Regions from separate parts of the Clostridium fessum genome, predicted to be linked through region 3. Evidence: predicted binding sites of a transcription regulator. Region 3 holds the regulator's gene; each other region holds the start of a gene.
What was found. Region 3 encodes LexA, which represses DNA repair genes until DNA is damaged. Its sites were predicted from a motif close to CNAACANNTGTTNG; they were not measured.
Positions count from the first base shown of each region.

Region 1: the regulator LexA is predicted to act here: its motif matches at 4,237-4,250, upstream of recA (recombinase RecA).
Region 2: the regulator LexA is predicted to act here: its motif matches at 4,423-4,436, upstream of uvrB (excinuclease ABC subunit UvrB).

Region 1 is NZ_JAQEQF010000003.1:67,043-73,543, reverse strand. Features, by position in the region: gene proC (pyrroline-5-carboxylate reductase) at 1-56, opposite strand, end outside; gene rny (ribonuclease Y) at 654-2,201, opposite strand; gene PG862_RS04910 (regulatory protein RecX) at 2,422-3,030, opposite strand; gene recA (recombinase RecA) at 3,126-4,202, opposite strand; gene PG862_RS04900 (S8 family peptidase) at 4,565-5,455, opposite strand; gene PG862_RS04895 (polysaccharide deacetylase family protein) at 5,527-6,477, opposite strand.
Region 2 is NZ_JAQEQF010000004.1:206,359-212,859, reverse strand. Features, by position in the region: gene PG862_RS07245 (DUF5688 family protein) at 111-1,055, shown strand; gene PG862_RS07240 (threonine/serine exporter family protein) at 1,009-1,455, opposite strand; gene PG862_RS07235 (threonine/serine exporter family protein) at 1,452-2,222, opposite strand; gene uvrB (excinuclease ABC subunit UvrB) at 2,275-4,266, opposite strand; gene PG862_RS07225 (MFS transporter) at 4,551-5,738, opposite strand; gene bioA (adenosylmethionine--8-amino-7-oxononanoate transaminase) at 6,019-6,501, opposite strand, start outside.
Region 3 is NZ_JAQEQF010000002.1:162,266-168,766, reverse strand. Features, by position in the region: gene PG862_RS03470 (Type 1 glutamine amidotransferase-like domain-containing protein) at 112-714, opposite strand; gene PG862_RS03465 (hypothetical protein) at 808-1,257, opposite strand; gene PG862_RS03460 (TMEM165/GDT1 family protein) at 1,822-2,517, shown strand; gene fliB (flagellin lysine-N-methylase) at 2,505-3,659, shown strand; gene lexA (transcriptional repressor LexA) at 3,846-4,463, opposite strand; gene PG862_RS03445 (coiled-coil domain-containing protein) at 4,646-5,560, opposite strand.

The DNA of each region.
Region 1 (6,501 bases), on a different contig from region 3:
CTTCGCATGATCGCATAGCCGATATTTCCCATTCCGATAAAACCAATTTTCGCCATAATCTTTGTCTCCCTCCATCTGCCATCCGGCACTTCCCTGCCGGATGAGCCTCCATTTGTTGTCTGACTGCAGCTGCTCTTTCCAACAGCCACATCTGGCTTTCTATTCAGCATCTTGGTAACGGTTCAATCTTCTTACCATTACGCCACAATAAATGCATGAAGCTGCTAAATAATCACTATTTTTCAACTCTATCATGCTATAATACTCGTCTTTTGGACAGTTTGCAAGCAAAATTTCTCCGCCTGCCTTCACGCTCACGATCCTTTATTTTACCCTGCTCATGCAAATTTTCAGTCTGTCCGAAAAACAGAGTTTCCGTTTTCCGCTTCATGAAAAAAACCTGTATTTTTCTGTTTTTCTTTCTCTCTCAAAAAAGATGTAAAGAATGTGCCTTGGCACATTCGGGCGTCTCGCGCGGTCGCTTGCGACATGTTTCTTCTTCGCGCGAGTGCGCATCCTCGCGGAGCGTTTTTTTGTTTCATAGGACGCAATTTCCCATGAAACAAAAAAGTCTTATGAATGTAATGTATCTTCATCCATAAGACTTTTATTTTCATGCTCAAGTTTACTCCATGCAGCCCTGCTGCCGGGTTTTATTTGGCGTACTCGGTAACTCTCGATTCACGGATTACATTGACCTTGATCTGTCCCGGATACTGTAACTCTTCCTGAATCCGCTTTGAAATCTCTCTCGCCATCAGAACCATATCATCGTCGCTGACCTGTTCCGGTACAACCATGATACGCACCTCACGACCTGCCTGAATTGCGTAGGATTTATCAACACCCTTATAGGAGTTCGTGATATCCTCCAGCTGTTTCAGACGGTTGGTATATGTTTCCAGAGTCTCTCGTCTCGCACCTGGACGTGCCGCTGAAATCGTATCAGCTGCCTGTACCAGACATGCAATCAAGCTCTGTGGCTCTACATCGCCGTGATGGGCTTCCACTGCATTGATAACGGTTGCGGACTCTTTGTACTTCTTACAAAGCGCCACACCCAGTTCTACGTGGGTTCCCTCCTGCTCGTGATCGACTGCCTTTCCAATATCATGTAATAAACCTGCACGTTTGGCGGTCCGTACATCGACGCCCACCTCAGCCGCCAGAAGTCCGGCTAACTGTGCAACCTCAATCGAATGCTTCAATGCATTCTGACCGTAACTTGTCCGGAATTTCATCTTACCAAGCAGCTTGACAAGTTCCGGATGGATACCATGAATGCCAACTTCCAGAAGAGCCGCTTCGCCCTCCTCGCGCATCATGTTTTCCACTTCTTTCTGTGCCTTCTCTACCATCTCTTCGATTCTGGCTGGATGAATCCGTCCATCCACAATCAGACGTTCCAGTGCAATACGCGCTACCTCTCTCCGGATTGGATCGAAGCCAGACAGGACAACTGCCTCCGGCGTATCGTCGATGATCAGTTCCACGCCCGTCAGAGTCTCCAGTGTACGAATATTTCTTCCCTCACGTCCGATAATTCGTCCCTTCATCTCATCATTCGGAAGCTGTACGACTGATACGGTTGTCTCAGCCACATGATCCGCAGCACAGCGCTGAATCGCTGTCACCACATAATCCTTGGCTTTCTTCTCTGCTTCCTCTTTCGCTTTCGCCTCGAGATCTTTGATCAGCTTCGCCGTATCATGCTTTACATCTTCTTCCACGGAACGCAGCAGATATTCCTTTGCCTGTTCAGAGGTTAAACCGGAGATCTTCTCCAGTTCCAGCATACCTTTCTCATAGAGAGCCTCTGCCTCCGCAGTCTTTCTCTTAAGTGCCTCCTCCTTGACATTCATACCCGCTTCACGCTTTTCCATCGCTTCTGCTTTTTTGTCCAGGTTTTCTTCTTTGCTCAGTACACGTCTTTCATAGCGCTGAAGCTCAGCTCTTCTTTCCTTTGTTTCTTTCTCAAGCTCATTCTTTGTCTTTAACGACTCTTCCTTCGCTTCAAGGAGAGCTTCTCGCTTCTTTGTCTCAGCAATTTTCAATGCTTCATCTATTATTTCCCTGGATCGTTCTTCTGCGCTTCCAATCTTCGCCTCATATGTCTTCTGGCGATGCTGGTTCGCAACGACCCAAGTAATAGCTGCTACAATAACACCTGTAACGATAACCGCAATTATTACTTGTGACACAGGAGCACCTCCTTATTTAGTTTTCATTGTACGAAAATACAATACTATAATTTTAAACGGTTTTATACAGTATGTCAAGCAGAATAAGCGCTTCCTAACCAGCTTCCTGGGACACCTTCAGACAGCGTTCTGTTCTGTTTTATAATACATTTGCACGTTCACAATCATGAAACAGAATCCATTCAAAATTATCTTTGGTAAATGACTCTGCGCCTGAAAGTCAACCAAGTGCATCCTCCTGCTCCTTCATCTCTCTCCGGATATCTTCCCATGAAAATCCCCGCCTCATCAGATAGGCAATGATCTTTTTTTCCTCCTCCGGCGCTGTCTCTCCCGCCCTGTAATGCTTCTTCTCAAGCAAGACGCGGATTGCCTCGCCCGAATCATGTTCTGTCTCTTCCAGCTGCTCCCGGATGATCTCGCGCGATATGCCTTTTCGCTGCAGGTAAAGCTTCAATTCCGCCTGGCTTTTCCGCTTTCCATGAACCTGCAGGTAATTCGCCGCATATCTGGCATCGTCCACAAAATGATATTCCTGCAAAAATCCAATCGTCTCCTTCACGATCGAATCCGGATACCCGTCCTGAAAAAGGCGGCGGCACATTTCTCCTTCCGTCCGGTCCTGCACCTTCAAAAGATTCAGCGCCCGCTCATGTGCCCGGCGGCTTAAAAGATCCAAAAGCTCCCTCTCCGTTCTTTCTTCCAAAACCGCGCCTTCACAGACACCGTATTTTTCTAATTCCCCATTATATAAAAGAAAGGCAAAGTCCTCATCCGTGAAAACTTTGCACTTTCTCTTATCCAGGGATTCTACGCGTTCAATCCGCATATACAGCCCCTTTTCATAGCTACAGTTCACACGCTGCCAGCTGTAACTTTTCCTGTTACTGTTCACACATATGCGCCCTGTAACAGGATTTTACTCTATTTTTCGTCCTCTGCGTCCACTCCTACCGGCGGAAGCTCCGTCGGTGCTTCCTTGGACGCCTCCGGCATCATCGTGTCTTCGGAAAGTCCGTATTTGACCCGTACCTTGTTCTCAATCTCAAGGCAGATTTCCGGATTTGCTGCCAGGAAATTCTTCGCGTTCTCGCGTCCCTGACCGATCTTGCTGCCCTCATAAGCATACCAGGCGCCGCTCTTCTCCACGATGTTCTCCTTCGCCGCCAGATCCAGGATATCGCCCTCACGGGAAATACCTTTTCCGAACATGATATCAAACTCTGCCTCACGGAATGGCGGAGCAATCTTGTTCTTCACAACCTTGATGCGGACACGGTTTCCAATCACTTCGCCGCCCTGCTTCAGAGACTCAATCCGGCGGACATCCATGCGGACAGAAGAATAGAACTTGAGTGCCCGTCCACCGGTCGTAACCTCCGGGTTTCCGAACATGATACCAACCTTCTCACGCAGCTGGTTGATAAAAATAACGATACAATTTGAACGGCTGATTGCTGCGGTCAGCTTTCTGAGTGCCTGCGACATCAGACGTGCCTGCAGACCTACGTGGGAATCACCCATCTCGCCGTCAATCTCTGCCTTCGGAACCAGTGCGGCAACCGAGTCCACAATCACGATATCGATCGCACCGGAGCGCACCATCGTCTCGGTAATCTCAAGCGCCTGCTCGCCGTTGTCCGGCTGGGAGATATACAGATTATCGATATCAACACCGATCTTCTTCGCATATGCCGGATCGAGTGCGTGCTCTGCATCGATAAATCCAGCGATACCGCCTCTCTTCTGTACTTCTGCCACCATATGCAGGGCAACCGTCGTCTTACCACTGGACTCAGGTCCGTATACCTCGATGATTCGTCCCTTCGGAACACCGCCCAGTCCCAGTGCAATATCCAGGCTCAGGGAGCCGGTCGGAATCGTCTCTATATTCATATTCGCACCAGAATCACCCAGCTTCATCACTGAGCCTTTTCCGTATGCTTTCTCAATCTGTGTCAACGCAGCATCCAATGCTTTCAGCTTGTCTTCTTTATTCATCTTTCCCTCCAAAACGCCGCTCCGCGGCCAATCACGAACAAACGTTCTAAACTTAGTTCTATCATAGCGGATCCGGCTGTAAATGTCAACTGTTTTCTTTTGGTTTTCCCCCGGACGCACTGCAGGATGCTGCCGGATCTATAACCTGATTCTGCGATTCAAAGTATCTACAATTATATCATTTTCCGGCTGGTTCTGTCTATTATTTTGCCGAGAAAAGCTGCTACCCGAACTGTGTCGTACGGAATTTTCAGTTCGGAAAATTCCGTACGACACAGTTACGCTGCCACCATTACTGTTCACACAAAACCTTCCGTTGCAAAAATGCCTGCCTGTACACGCCATCTGGCACCGCCCCGCTTCTACTCTAACAGCCGCCCGATATCCAGCGCCCCCCAGCCCTGCTGGTTGCGCGGCAGCCCCAGATCCACTGCCCGCTCTTTAAAGCGAAGCTTCACATCCCGGTTCGTCATGTCCGGGTTCTGCTCCAGCAGAAGCGCCGCCGCCCCCGCGACAAGCGGCGTAGACATGGACGTCCCGCTTTTAAAACGGTACCCGTTCCGCCGCAGGTTACAGCTCACAATCCGTGATCCAGGCGCCACAATGTCCGGCTTGCAGATGCAGGCGTCCGTCGGACCCCGCCCCGAATAGTCCACCATCCGGCTGCCTGCCACCTCTACCTCCCGGTCATCATCCGAACATCCCACCGTGATGACCTTCCGGCTGATCCCCGGCGTTGTGATCGTGTGCGCGGCTGGACCATTATTTCCCGCTGCCACCACGACCACATACCCGGCATCCCACGCCGCATCGACACCGCGCACCAGCGCCGAATCCTCACTCATTCCCTTCGGTGTAAAGGAACCAACCGATATATTGATAATCCGGATCCCGTACTGGCTGCCATTCTGGCGCACCCAGCGAAGCCCTGCCAGCACATCCGATACATACCCATTTCCCCTCTGATCCAGCACTTTCAGGCAGACCAGCTGCGCCCCCGGCGCCACACCCTGATAGCGTCCCGCCGACGCCGTGCCGCTGCCGGCAATCATCCCTGCCACATGCGTTCCATGCCCATTGTCATCATACGGCTGCTGTTTTTTCTTAAGGAAATCCCGAAATCCGTAAACGCAATTTTCCAAATCCGGATGCAGAAATACCCCTGTGTCCAGGATCGCCACTCCGACGCCTTTTCCTGTCAGTCCTCGTCTGTACGCCTCATTACAATGAATCCATTCTCTCGCCCGGTTCACAGGAAAAAGCCCCCATATTCTTCCCTTACTGTTAGAATATGGGGGCTTTCGCCGTATGTGAATGCAGCCTCTTATTTGTGGAAGCTGTAATAGACGGTTCCGCCTGCCAGTCCACCGCGGAACTGCGCCAGCTCACTGACCGTCACCAGCTGATAGCCACGCTCCACAAGCGCCGGAATGATCGTGACTGCCGCATCACCGGAAGCATTGTAAAGCTCATGCATCAGAACCACCGAGCCATCTTTTACCTGGTTTAACACGGTCTGCACCGATGAAGCCGCATTGCGCGTCTTCCAGTCCAGCGTATCCACATCCCAGAGTACGATCGGCTGGCTGATATTGGCAAGCACAGTGCTGTTTTTTCCACCGCCCGGAAGACGGACTGTTTTCGGTGGCTCGCCTGTGATCGCGGCAACCGCCTGATTGCAGGCCTCCACCTGCTGACGAATCTCCTGTGCGCCTAACTTCTGGAGATACTTGTGATCCTGCGTGTGATTTCCAATCTCATGCCCATTGGCATACATCCGCTGAATCTCACTCTTATAGGAATTCACACGGTTTCCGACCACATAAAAGGTCACACGGCCGCCGTACTGTTCCGCGCAATCCATGATGCGGTTTCCAACCGGGGCATACGGACCATCATCAAAGGTCAGTGCCACCATCGGTGCATTCGGATCGATATAACGACCGCCGCTGGCTACCATTCCATCCGGAACCTGGCTGTCCCCCTGCTCCGTTCCCTGTGTCTCAGAAGCAGTCTGTCCGTTATTTCCTGTCTCCTGGTTCTCTGTTGTCTGCTGTCCTTCCGCTGCGCCAGCATGATTCTCGCTGCCAGCAGCCGTCTGTGCATCCCCCGCCTCATTCTGGGAACCGGACGCCTGCTCCCGCCTCTGAATCAGCTCCATATCCGATGCCGGTCCGGACGGCACATCATCCGCATACGCCGCAAACGACGCCCCTACCGTACAGACCGCCGTAAGTAACAGTGCTGCTGCTCTCATTTTCCATGTTTTTCTCATACCGCTCCAAACCCTCCAAATCGT
Region 2 (6,501 bases), on a different contig from region 3:
TTCCTTAAAACTTATTCACACGGGGAAACTGTTTCTCATTTTGCTGAAATTCTAACCTACATGAGCAAGCGGGCATCCCCTATCTGCAATTTTATTTCAGGAGGTACTCTATGGTCTATGAAACTTTTTTGAAAACAATCCAGTCGATGGTGCAGACGCGCCTCGATAAAAAAGCCAACGTCTCCCTGCGGCGGGTTCTGAAAAATAATGGACTGATGCTCGACGGGCTGAGCTTTACGAAACCCGGCTCACGGTTATCACCGACTGTCTATCTGAACGCCTACTATAATGAAGCGGAGGAAGGGATGCCGCTCTCCATTATTACCGATCAGATCCTGATGGTGTATGAGACAAATCCAGGATTTTCGGAGGATATCTGCGAGGAACTGCGTGATTTTGATGCCGTACGCGGCCGGATTGCCTACAAATTGATCCACGCCGCTAAAAATAAGGTGCTTCTCTCCCACATCCCACATATTCCGTATCTCGATCTGGCGATCGTTTTCTATCTGATCCTCACTGACAATGAGGAGGGACAGATGACGACCCTGGTACACAGCGACCATCTTGCCCTGTGGGATATTTCTCTGGAAGAGATCGGCATACTGGCGGAAGAAAATACACCTCGCATACTGCCGTACCACATCAGCTCCATCGAATCCACCCTCAATCAGCTCGAAATGGAGGACATCGTTGAAACGGAAGCTCTTCCATCGGTCGCTCTCTACGTTCTGACAAATTCGCGCGGCATCAACGGCGCTGCCTGCATGCTCTATCCCCGCGTCTTAAAAGAGTTTGCCGAAAGCCTGGGCGAAGATCTGATTATCCTTCCGTCCAGCATCCATGAAGTGCTTCTCACTCCCAGCAACGTCTCTCTTCCGCCGGAAGAACTCAATGAAATGGTTCAGGCGATCAATCAGTCGGATGTGCCCGCTGAAGACCGCCTGTCAGATCATATTTATTATTTTAGCAGGATTCAGGGCTGTCTCTACCTGCCGCCCAGTTCCACTACGACGCTTTATTCCGGAGCAGACGGAACAGTGAATCCACAATAAAGATGGCAACCGCCATCGCCCCCGCTATCTGGATCGTCTGGATCAGATAAAAATTGTACCATTTTGTCTGTCCCTGTATCAGAAAATAGACGCTCCGGTAGATCGATGCGCCCGGCACCGTCGGCAGGATTCCTGCCACCAGAAAGATCGTGACGGGCGCTTTTAACACGCGTGCAAATACCTGGCTCAGCAGAGCCGCTGCCAGACTGGAAAAAAATGCCGCCGCCACCTGCGAGGTTCCCACCTGCATCGATACCAGGTACGCCAGCCATCCGGCACCTCCGGTAATGCCCGCATAAACCAGATATTTCCGCGGCATATCGACCAGCAGGGAAAAACCAAAAACCGCCAGAAATGCCCCCACGCTCTGGATCATCAATTCTCTTATCATCTCTGTCATACCGATCCTCCCGCCAGCCGGACTGCCACGATCGCCAGACCGACGCCCGACGCAACCGCCAGCGCCACCACGACTGCCTCCGCCATCCGCGCGACTCCCGAACTGTAATCCCCATTCAGCGTATCGCGGATTGCCGCCGTAAATGTGACCCCAGGCACCAGCGGCATGATTGCGCTGATAATCACTACATCCAGGCTCATTCCCAGAAATGCCCCACGGCGCAGCAGATACGCCGCAACCGCCAGTGCAAACGAGCCAAGTGCATTTTGACAGAAATCATTCAGCATAAGGTTGGACGCCGCCCGCAGGACAAACGCAAGAACGACTCCCACGACAGCCGCCACCAGGCATTCGCCCGGACCGCCTCCAAACATCACCGCAAAAAATCCCGTCGTTGCCGCATAGCCAATGCATTTCTTCCAGAATCCGTATAATGTCGTATTAGCAATCCGATCCAGTCGTTCCTGCGCCTCCCCGACGGACAATTTTCCGCTGCAAAATTCCCTTGAAACATTGTTTACCTGATAGATGCGGTTCAAATTCGTTGCCCGGTTTTCCACCCTTTTTACCAAGGTAAGCGGCGGAAGTGATGCATCCGCAATCGTCGCCACGATCCCCGTCGTCACGACAAACACATCTGCCCGTGCAATCCCTGAATGCTTTAAAATACGGTGAATCGTGTCCTCCACACGGTAGACCTCCGCTCCGCTCGCCAGCATGATCTCCCCCGCCCGGACCGCCATCTCCATCAGCGCGCCATATTCCATACCAACCACCCTCTGATTTATGAATTTTCGTAACTGTGAAAGTATTGAACAGTTACGAATTTTCCAAATCCAGCAACATTTTCTTGACCTCTACCATACGGTCACGCAACACGACCGCTTCCTCGAAATTCAGCTCGGCTGCCGCCTGATTCATCTTCTTCGTCAGTTCCTTTACAAGTTTTTCTAATTCCTGGCGATCCATCGATTCCAGATCCTTCGTTACCTTATTCGTAACCGGTTCGGCTGCCTGCGAGATCGTGATCAGATCCCGGACAGCTTTCTTGATCGTCGTCGGCGTAATGTGATGTTCCTCATTGTACGCCTGCTGAATCGCGCGTCTTCGCTCCGTCTCCTCGATCGCCGCCCGCATCGAATCCGTGATCGAATCTGCATACATGATAACATGCCCCTCAGAATTTCGCGCTGCTCGGCCGATCGTCTGAATCAGGGACGTTTCCGAACGCAGGAATCCCTCTTTATCCGCATCCAGAATCGCCACCAGCGCAATCTCCGGGATATCCAGACCCTCACGAAGCAGGTTGATGCCGACCAGCACATCGAAGACATTCAGACGCATATCCCGGATAATCTGGGCGCGTTCCAACGTGTCAATATCCGAATGCAGATATTTGACGCGGATTCCCGCATCGCGCATATAGTCGGTCAGGTCTTCTGCCATCCGCTTTGTCAGCGTCGTAACAAGCACCTTAAACCCTCGATCCACCTCCCGGTTGACCTCCGAAATCAGATCGTCGATCTGTCCCTCGACCGGTCTCACCTCAATCGGCGGATCAAGAAGTCCCGTTGGACGGATCACCTGCTCTGCCCGCAGAAGCTCATGATCTGCCTCATACTCGCCCGGTGTTGCTGAAACGCAGAGAATCTGATCCAGTTTGCTCTCAAATTCTTCAAAATTTAACGGTCGGTTATCCAGCGCCGACGGCAGGCGGAATCCATATTCCACCAGCGTTTTCTTGCGCGACTGGTCGCCCGCGTACATACCGCGCACCTGCGGCAGCGTGATGTGCGACTCGTCCACAATCACCAGAAATTCATCCGGGAAATAATCCATCAGCGTACACGGCGGTTCTCCCGGTTTCGAACCAATCAGATGACGCGAATAATTCTCGATACCGGAACAGAAGCCTGTTTCCCGCATCATTTCCACATCAAAATTCGTCCGCTCCGCGATTCTCTGTGCCTCCAGAAGCTTATCCTCACTCTTAAAGTAAGCGACCTGCTCCTTCATTTCCTCTAAAATATTGTTTGCCGCAATCTCCATCCGCTCTTTCGGGATGACATAATGCGATGCCGGGAAAATCGCGATATGTCCTAACTGCGCCTTGATCTCGCCCGTCAGCGTGTCAATCTCTGTGATCCGGTCTACCTCATCCCCGAAAAACTCAATCCGGTACGCATCGCCGCCCGAATACGCCGGGTATACCTCCAGTACATCGCCGCGCACCCGGAACGAACCTCGCTTGAAATCCATGTCATTCCGGCTGTACTGAATGTCGATCAGCTTGTGAATGACCTCGTCGCGGTCCTTCTCCATGCCCGGGCGTAGGGAAATAACCATGTTTTTATAATCGATCGGGCTTCCCAGACCATAGATACAGGAAACCGATGCCACAATAATCACATCCTGCCGCTCCGACAGCGCCGCCGTTGCTGAATGCCGCAGCTTATCGATCTCGTCATTGATAGAGGAATCCTTCTCGATGTATGTGTCCGTGGACGGGACGTAAGCCTCCGGCTGGTAGTAGTCATAGTAGCTGACAAAGTATTCCACCGCATTATTGGGAAAAAATTCCTTCATTTCCGAATAAAGCTGGGCTGCCAGCGTCTTATTATGTGCAATAATTAACGTCGGCTTATTCAGCTTCTGAATCACATTTGCCATCGTAAACGTCTTGCCAGAGCCCGTTACCCCCAGTAATGTCTGGAACTGATTTCCTTCCTTGAAGCCCTCCACCAGCTTTTCAATCGCCTGCGGCTGGTCGCCGGTCGGGCTGTATTCTGATACCAACTCAAAATGATCCATTGCTTTCTCCTGATTTGATATAATTCACAAATAAAGAATGTGCCTTTTTGTGTAATAGGGGATTCCAAGGAATTTCCTAGTACACAAAAAATCCCATTAAGTATTTCTATTATACCAAATCCACCCATGAATGTATACATAAAAGCAAAACAAATCAGTACAAACGTTCGATTTCAGATAACTGTTCACAGGTAGGAATTTTCTGAATTTTCTAAACTGAAGATTCCGTACGATACAGTTCTGGTTGCAGATTTTGCCGTCATTCCTATTATTGGTTTACTGTATTATTTCTTTCTTCCCGTGACTACTATCAGAACGATTCCTAATACTCCCATCATCCCCGCATACCCCACAAACGGCACGCTCACGCCCTCACTGAATCTTCCCATCCATTTCAGCACAAACGGCGAACACGCCGCTCCCAGATTGCAGCCGACCAGCACGATTGATGTGGCTGTATTGATAGAAGACTGCGGAATCTGCTCGGAAATCTGGTGGAAGGAATAGGTAACCAGAACGGTATAGAAAAATCCAACGATACTAATGCCAATTCCAATCAGCGGCAGATTGCCCGCATATGCGGTCAGAAGCATCCCCGCTCCAAGCATCAGGCATCCAACCCCCGGCAATTTTTCCTTCCACCACATCGTCAGTTTTCCAAAATAAACACCGGCAGCTATTCCCATCAGCATCATGAGCGTGAGAATGATGCTGGCTTCCGACTCCGTTCCAAGTTTCTTCTCCAAAATCAGCATCGGGACACGCAGGGAATTGGAACAGTAGATGCAGATGACAAATCCCGCAAACAGTGCATAAGCAATGGGCAGGACTTCTTTTTTCCAGCATTCTCTTTTTCCATCTGCCTCCGCTTCCAGACTTTCTTTCTCTGCCCCTGCACTCTGTGAGCCCGCACTCTGTCCCATCTCCATATTCCCCGGAACCCATACAAGATACAGAAGTACAATCACAAATCCGAGCGCGTACACCCAAAATGCCAGATTCCACCGGATCAACACCAATTTTCCAGCAACCAGCGTCATAACCGCGCTTCCCAGCACCTCCGCCGATCCGCGGTATCCGAGCAGCGCCGCTTTTTCCCTGCCTTCATAATATTCACTGAAAATGCTGATTGCTTTCGCATTAATGAGCCCAATCCCGATCCCCAGGAAAATCCTGGACGCGAACATCACCGGATATTCCTGTACAAACACCGGTACCATGCCGCTGACCGATAAAAGAAGCAGACCGCCCACAATCATTGGACGGTCTTTCATATAACGCGACAGCCATGCATTCAGCACGATCATGACAGTGATCGCAAACGACGGTGCTGAGATCAACATCTCCACCTGTGCGGTTGTATATTCACTGAAATGCTGCAGCAGCGATGGCAGCACGATCGAAACAGAATACGCCGATGTCAATATCAATGACAGCGATAGCAGCGCTATTTTCTTCATTTGTTCTTTCATATTAATTTCTCCCCGAATGTAAGTTTTATACTAGAATTCTGATTGCTTCTGTCCTATCCATTCACAATCGCAGGCAACACAATCCATGTATCGTTTCTTAAAACAATACTCCATTCCTTTTATCATAAATGAAATTCATTCAGAAAGAAATACTTAAATTTTTTTTATTCTAAGATTTTTATTCTAAGGTAGATGTTTCACTGTTCACACATGTGTTCCCAGTAACGGGATTTTCAGTTCAGAAAATTCCTGCCTGTGAACGGTTACGTTTCTTCGTTACCTATCCCCGCGCAAACCAGTCTTTCATGCACTGAAGCACCTGCACCAGCTCTTCTTCCTTGATAATATACGGAACCATCGCGTACAGATAATTTAAGAACGGACGGCTGAACACGCCGCGTTTGTACGCATATTCCTGATACCCTTTCAGGACTGCCGGATCATATACCTCGACACAGACACATCCGCCCATCATGCGGACCTCCCTGATTCTTGGATCGGCAAATCCTTCCATCTCCCGACGGGTGATAGCTTCGATCTTCTGAATCTTTTCCATATAGTTCTGCGTCTCAAACAGCTCAATCGAGGCAAGCGCCGCGCTGCACGCGAGGGCATTTCCCATAAAGGTCGGTCCGTGCATCAGCGCATGTTCCGGGTTATCATCGAAAAATCCATCAAATACCTTTTTATTTGCTACAGTCGCCGCATGACCAATGTAACCGCCGGTCAATGCCTTTCCGAGGACCAGAATATCCGGAAGCAC
Region 3 (6,501 bases):
TGTGGAAAGCGAACATAGAATAAGAGCATCAAAAAAGCAGGGACAAATCGTGAAGATGCACCTGCTTTTTTGACATATTTGGGGAGTCTCTTACAAACTGGAATTTTCAAATTAGTCTTTGCAAATAACCTTTGAACCTTCACCATCAATTACAATTCCCTGACGGTTGTTAATTGGGCATAGATTCAAATCCGAAAACTCAGTCATTATTTTCTCGGTAACTTTCTTAAATGGTGCTGTAAGATAATGCGGAAGAACATAGAAATCAATCAAATCAAGCCCTGCATCATCTTCTTGTGAGTAGTCCTCTGGCTTTTCATCCATTTGCTCGATATATTGGATGCTTGGAGCGCATATAATTGCGCCTGCCGACTCGCCGATCATCAATTTTCCATTTGCCAATTCCTTTTTTAGTAGCCCATCAGTTCCCGTTTTACGAAGCTGGTCCATAAGAAAGAAAGAATTTCCGCCGGTAAAATATATCACATCTGCTTCTTCAAAAACAGACTGTATCGTTGAATAAGCCTCCGTTGAAATATCAATTTCAGTTACGATTGCTCCCAACTTTTTGAATGATTTTCGAGCCGAGCCGACATAACCGGTGTAGCCTTCACGCAGTGAAGCTGTTGGAATAAATGCGACTTTCTTATTTTCAATTTCTTCCTTTATCAGACTTCCCACACTTGAAAAGTGCGAACATAAAAATAGTTTCATCAATATTCTCCTTTATAAATCTCGATTTACCTTTTATTCTATCACAAAAAATAGAGCCAGTGTAGAAAAATCACATCAACTCTATCCAGACATTCATTCTTCATTTTCCGGGAATCCAAATATCAGAGAAAATTCCACTTCATCACTGCCGGACCATCTGTTGACGCTGATGTGATCCGCCGCAGCCATGGCCATCCGCATCCGTTTCTGAGTGGCCGTGATATCAAAACCGCACCGACCGGTAAAGACCGCGGTAATATCGTGAAAGTGATCCTGCCGGATAGTCAATTTGGCACCGGCTAGTTCCGCAAAGTCTTTCAGAATCGGCAGAAGCGCCGCATCAAACCATGTCCGGAAATCCCGTACCGCATCATCAGCACGTTTCTGGTGAACTTTTTCAATGGCTTCCATGGCGGCCGCAGCTTCTTTTTGTGAGAGGTTTTCTGCCATGTCGGCTAAATTACCGGCCTGGTCTGCACCTGTAAAATCAAATCTCAAAACATCATCGTTTTCATTCTGCTCTAAAAGTCCACTCTGTTCCATAAAGTATCATCTCCAAAGATTTATAAATTGTTCATTAGAACAAATATGGCGTATAGCGTTAAGTGGTCTGCCTTGCGAACAGGATTCTGTTTGACGCAGGAATTATGGCAGGAATGTGCCGGGAATTGATATTGCCTGAACCTCGGTGTCTGCGTGCATTCATCCCCTGCCTGCAGAGGTTAGGGGGTATTCTGCTAATGAGTGATAAAATCGAATTTGCGAGTATGGTAAGAAAAAATAAGTTAATTGACACTGCAGAAGCATTAAATTCCGTTGACAAGTCATTCTTTATTTGATAATATTTATCAAGTAATTTAATATCCCATGAGGGAGTAGTTAGCGCGAAAGTGTGGTTTGTCAACATTCTGATTATAGCAACTGTATAATCTGGCAAATCTTAAATAATGAGACTCATGTATATCGATGGACAGTTTTTGTATCATGTATAGCTGTCAGTTGATATACATGAGTTTTTCTTTTGTGCATTGATGCAAAAAAGAGAGGACATCATAATCGACAGTGAGCGGTGAGGGAACATGCATTACATCTAGGAGGAAATGAAAAATGATGCTGTTTTTTAAAGTGTTTTTTACAGAATTTATCGCAGAGATGGGCGATAAAACCCAGCTTATGCTGATTGCTCTGACTTCAAAATATAAGTTGAGAGATATTATACTAGGAACTGCGGCGGCGATTCTTGTTCTGAATGGTCTTGCCGTTCTGGCGGGCGGACTTGTCAGTGAATTTATTCCTGACTGGCTTATTAAGATGATTGCAGCACTTGCATTTCTGTATTTCGCCGCATCGACTCTTGCCGGTGATGATGACGAAGAAGAGGAGGAGGGCGGTAAATCAAAGATTCAATTCGCACCCTTAGCTGTTTTTTGCACATTTTTTGTGGCAGAACTGGGAGATAAGACTCAGCTTACAGCCATCACGTTCGGAGCCAATGAAGGCATGAAATCAGCCTTTGTTGTATGGATTGGATGCTCTCTGGGACTTTTTGCAGCGGATATTCTCGGAATGCTGGTTGGATATCTTTTAAAGAGCAAAACTCCCGATGGGCTGCTGAATACACTGGCATTTGTTATTTTTTCCATATTTGGTGCTTTCACACTTTATCAGGGACTGAACATGATGAACGCAAGAGTCTGTCCGATTCCGGTATGGTCGGTATGGATTGCTGCGGCTGTTATTTTTACTGCCTTATGTGCCTGGATCTATATAAAAAGAAAGAAGGAAAATAAATGCGATATTTAAAACCACATTATTATGATAAATTTGTCTGTACAGCAGGAGATTGTCCGGATAGCTGCTGTGCCGGATGGCAGATCATGATTGATGAAACCTCTCTGGAGCGATATGGAAATGAAAAGAGCGAGTTCGGAACGCGATTACGCAATTCTATTGACTGGGATGAAGAATGTTTTTACCAGAACAATCGGCGCTGTGCATTTTTAAATGAAGAAAATCTCTGCGATCTTTATAAAGCACTGGGACCAGATTCTCTTTGTGATACCTGCCGGATGTACCCGAGACATACGGAAGAATACGAGGGACTTCGGGAATTATCTCTTTCCCTGTCCTGTCCGGAGACGGCTAGAATCATTCTTTCCTGTAAAGAACCGGTCCGTTTTCTGGAAGAAGAGGACGATTTGGAGGACGATTTTGAAGAATTCGATTTTATGATGTTTTCCCAGTTGGAAGATACAAGAGATGTTCTGTTTTCGATTTTACAGGATCGATCCCTTCCTCTGACTCTCCGAATGTCGGCATCCGAACAGCTGACAGAACAATATCAGATCCGGGTGGAAGAGCAGAAGGAATATGAAATTGATGAACTTCTGCGAAACTGTGAAGCTCATCATCAGAGAAAAAAACTCCAGGAATTTGTATCAGAAAGTCTTGCTGAAAAAGGCATTGATGCAGCATCTCTCCATCGGTGGGCACGCCAGATAGAAGAATTGCAGGTACTACGCGGTCTGGAACGCCTGCGTCCGGAATGGGATGATGTGCTGGATGGTGCTGAAAAGTGGCTGTATCAGGGAAGTGAGGAAACCTATCATAAAATTTGCGAAGAATTTCATAAGGCATATGGAAGCTTAGGAAGTCACAAAGAAGAATGGGAAAATCTGGGCGAGCAGCTTTTAATGTTTTTTGTCTATACCTATTTTTGCGGGGCTGTCTACGACGATATGGTCTGTTCCAAGATGGAACTGGCATTGTTCTCTGTTCGCTGGATACAGGAATTTCTGATGGTCAGATGGCTGGAAAATGGAAAGAAACTTTCCATGAAGGATGTGGAAGAAATCTCCTGGAGATATGCCCGGGAAGTAGAACATTCCGATGATAACTTAAATGCACTGGAAGACTGGCTTTTTGAGCGGTATGCACCGGTTTAATCACTGAAAGAAGCATATTGCAAAAATGAATCATACGAACAAAAAAGCTCTATTCTATAAAATTGAGCGTACCGTATCTCCGGACGTCAACGAATAGCATAGAGCTTTTGAGTTAAATTTTGCCACATAATGCTTCTGTCATTTTCATGATAATAAGCAAAAGGTAAGCGTCAGTAAACCAAGAGGTTACCGCATAAGGCGCAGCAGACCGATTACTTTGCCAAGAATCTGTACTTTATCCACAATAATCGGATCCATAGTTGCATTCTCCGGCTGGAGACGATAGTGACCGTTCTCCTTGAAGAAACGCTTAACGGTAGCTGAATCATCGATGAGTGCAACCACGATCTCGCCATTCTCTGCGACACTGGTCTGTTCCACGATAACACGATCTCCGTCATAGATGCCCACATCGATCATACTATTGCCGCGGACCTTCAGCATAAAAGTTTCGCTGTTCGGAAGCAGTTCTGCCGGAATCGGGAAATAGTTCTCCACATTCTCATCAGCCAGAATCGGCGCACCGGCTGCTACAGTACCGATAAGGGGTACATTTACCAGTTCACGGCGGGACAGGTTAAAGGTATCATCAACGATCTCGATGGCTCTCGGTTTCGTCGGATCCCGGTGAATATATCCGTTCTTCTCAAGCTGTTCCAGATGAGAGTGGACAGAAGAGGTAGACTTAAGCTGTACCTTTTCACAAATTTCACGTACCGTCGGCGGATAACCTTTCTTTAAAATGCATGCTTTAATAAATTCCAAGATCTCTTTCTGTTTATCTGTAATACGTCCCTGTGCCATATAGATTCCTCCTGTCGATGAAGTATATAAAATGTTTTTAATATCGGATATACAGTGATTCTGGCAGGATACAAGTCGAACGCCCACCTGATGGGACCAGCAGCTGAATCACTGAAAGGTCTGGCCTATAGTAAGCCCTTATTATATTATATATAGTAACATATGTTCGGGCAAAATGCAAACTATTGTTCGTCTTTATCAATGTTTTCTTTTTTAAGCTGTTCTCTTGCCTGCTCAAGCAGCACTTCCAGACGGGCATTTTCTTTGTCTGCCTGACGAAGGAGTTCCTGCATTTCCCGTTCTTTTTTGAATAGTGCGCGCTCCATCGTAAGCTCCGCCTGGGCTTTGCATTGCTGAAGACCCATATCAGCATCTGCTTTTTGTTTTGATAATTCCTGGGTAAGTCCTGTGAGTTTCTGCTGTAGTTCTTTATTTTCAGTTTCAAGTGCCAGAATCCGATCGGATGCATGCTGATAGGACTCTGACTTTACCTCCTGTTCCTTCTGAGAGTGAGAGAGAGCAAGTACCGTATCATGAAGCTCCTGTTTGCATTGTAAAAGCTCATTCTTAAGCATTTCTTCTGATTCTTTTGAATGTTCATTTTTCTTCAGCTGATTTTGTGCCTCTTCTAGTTTCTCCTTCAGCATCTGGTTGATCTGCTCCTGGTCAGCAGCACCTTTTTTGAGCGATTCTAGCTGTTCGGTGAGTGTCTGTTCCTGCTTGGTCAGCAAAGCGGACTCCGCATCCATTTTTTTCTTTTCTGCTTGAAGTTGTTCTACTTTTTTCTGTAACTCTGTGAGGCGCAGTTCTTTTCTCTGGAGTTCAGAAGAGAACTCCTCCCGTGCTCTGGCTTCTGCATTCTGGTTCAATTCCAAGCTATACAGATATGCGGAGGTGATGGACTTAACCATGGTTTCAAACTCCTCAATCTCGACACTTCTCCCCGGGATTGAGGATTTGGCTTGATTTAACTCAAACACCTGCATCACATGATCAAAGCCCTGGGCCTGGTTCATTCCTTTTTGTTCGCAAAATGCACGGAAAGCATCCGCTGTATCGGAATCGATTCGAAAGTTTGCCTGTTTAATTTCTCCCATATTCTATATTCTCCAATCTATTTTTTTGTAACTGTTTATGCAACTATTCAGTAGGTCTGCGCATTTACTGCGCTGACCGTACGAAAACATGGGTCAGCAGGCAAAAATCCCATTGCCGTAGGCAATTTTTAATGGATTTTTTCGTGTGACTGTGAAGGTACTGAACAGTTACCTGTTTATTTAATACCCTGACATTCTTGCTGCGAGATGGTAACTGTTCATACTCATGTAGACAGTTACGCGAGATAATACTCTGCTTATCAAACTGATTTCAAAGAAGTGCTTTGCAAAGATCATGCGCCAAGTCTTATAACGTTCGATTTAAACTGAAATTTCAAATTGCGTCATACTTTATTTTATGTATATAGATTATCATGAAACCACAATGGCGTCAATCTGATTCTATGGTATGTTATATATATGTTATACATGATTATTGTTATACATAGATTATGATTTTGATAGTAAAAATAGGAATGAAACTATCAACTATTCGTGAAAGGATGCTTTCGCGAATAGTTTCATCGACTTTTGTGGTCATATTTGCCAGAAATAGCAGCGCAGTTTTGTGCAATATGTATGATTTCCTATAAAAATCTATATACCTAAAGTATTTAGATTTTTATAGGGAGCAGGTGTCTGCTGCTTACGAGCAAAGCCGCGTTTTCTTACGTCACTTTTGAAACCGAAAATACCGTAAGAAAAGGTGGTGGCAACAGAAATTTGCCGTATTTAAATGCGAAGACACGGAAAATTTCGTTACTGGGCACGTATGCGGGAACAGTAGCAAACTGCGAACAAATGTTTGTTTTTTCTTTCAAAATCATTGACAAACATTTGTTCGTATCGTATAATGTAACCATACAGAACAAATGTTCCTGACATTTTTATAATATTCAAATCTCTTCTCATTCTTTAAGAACAGATTTGAATACAAAAAG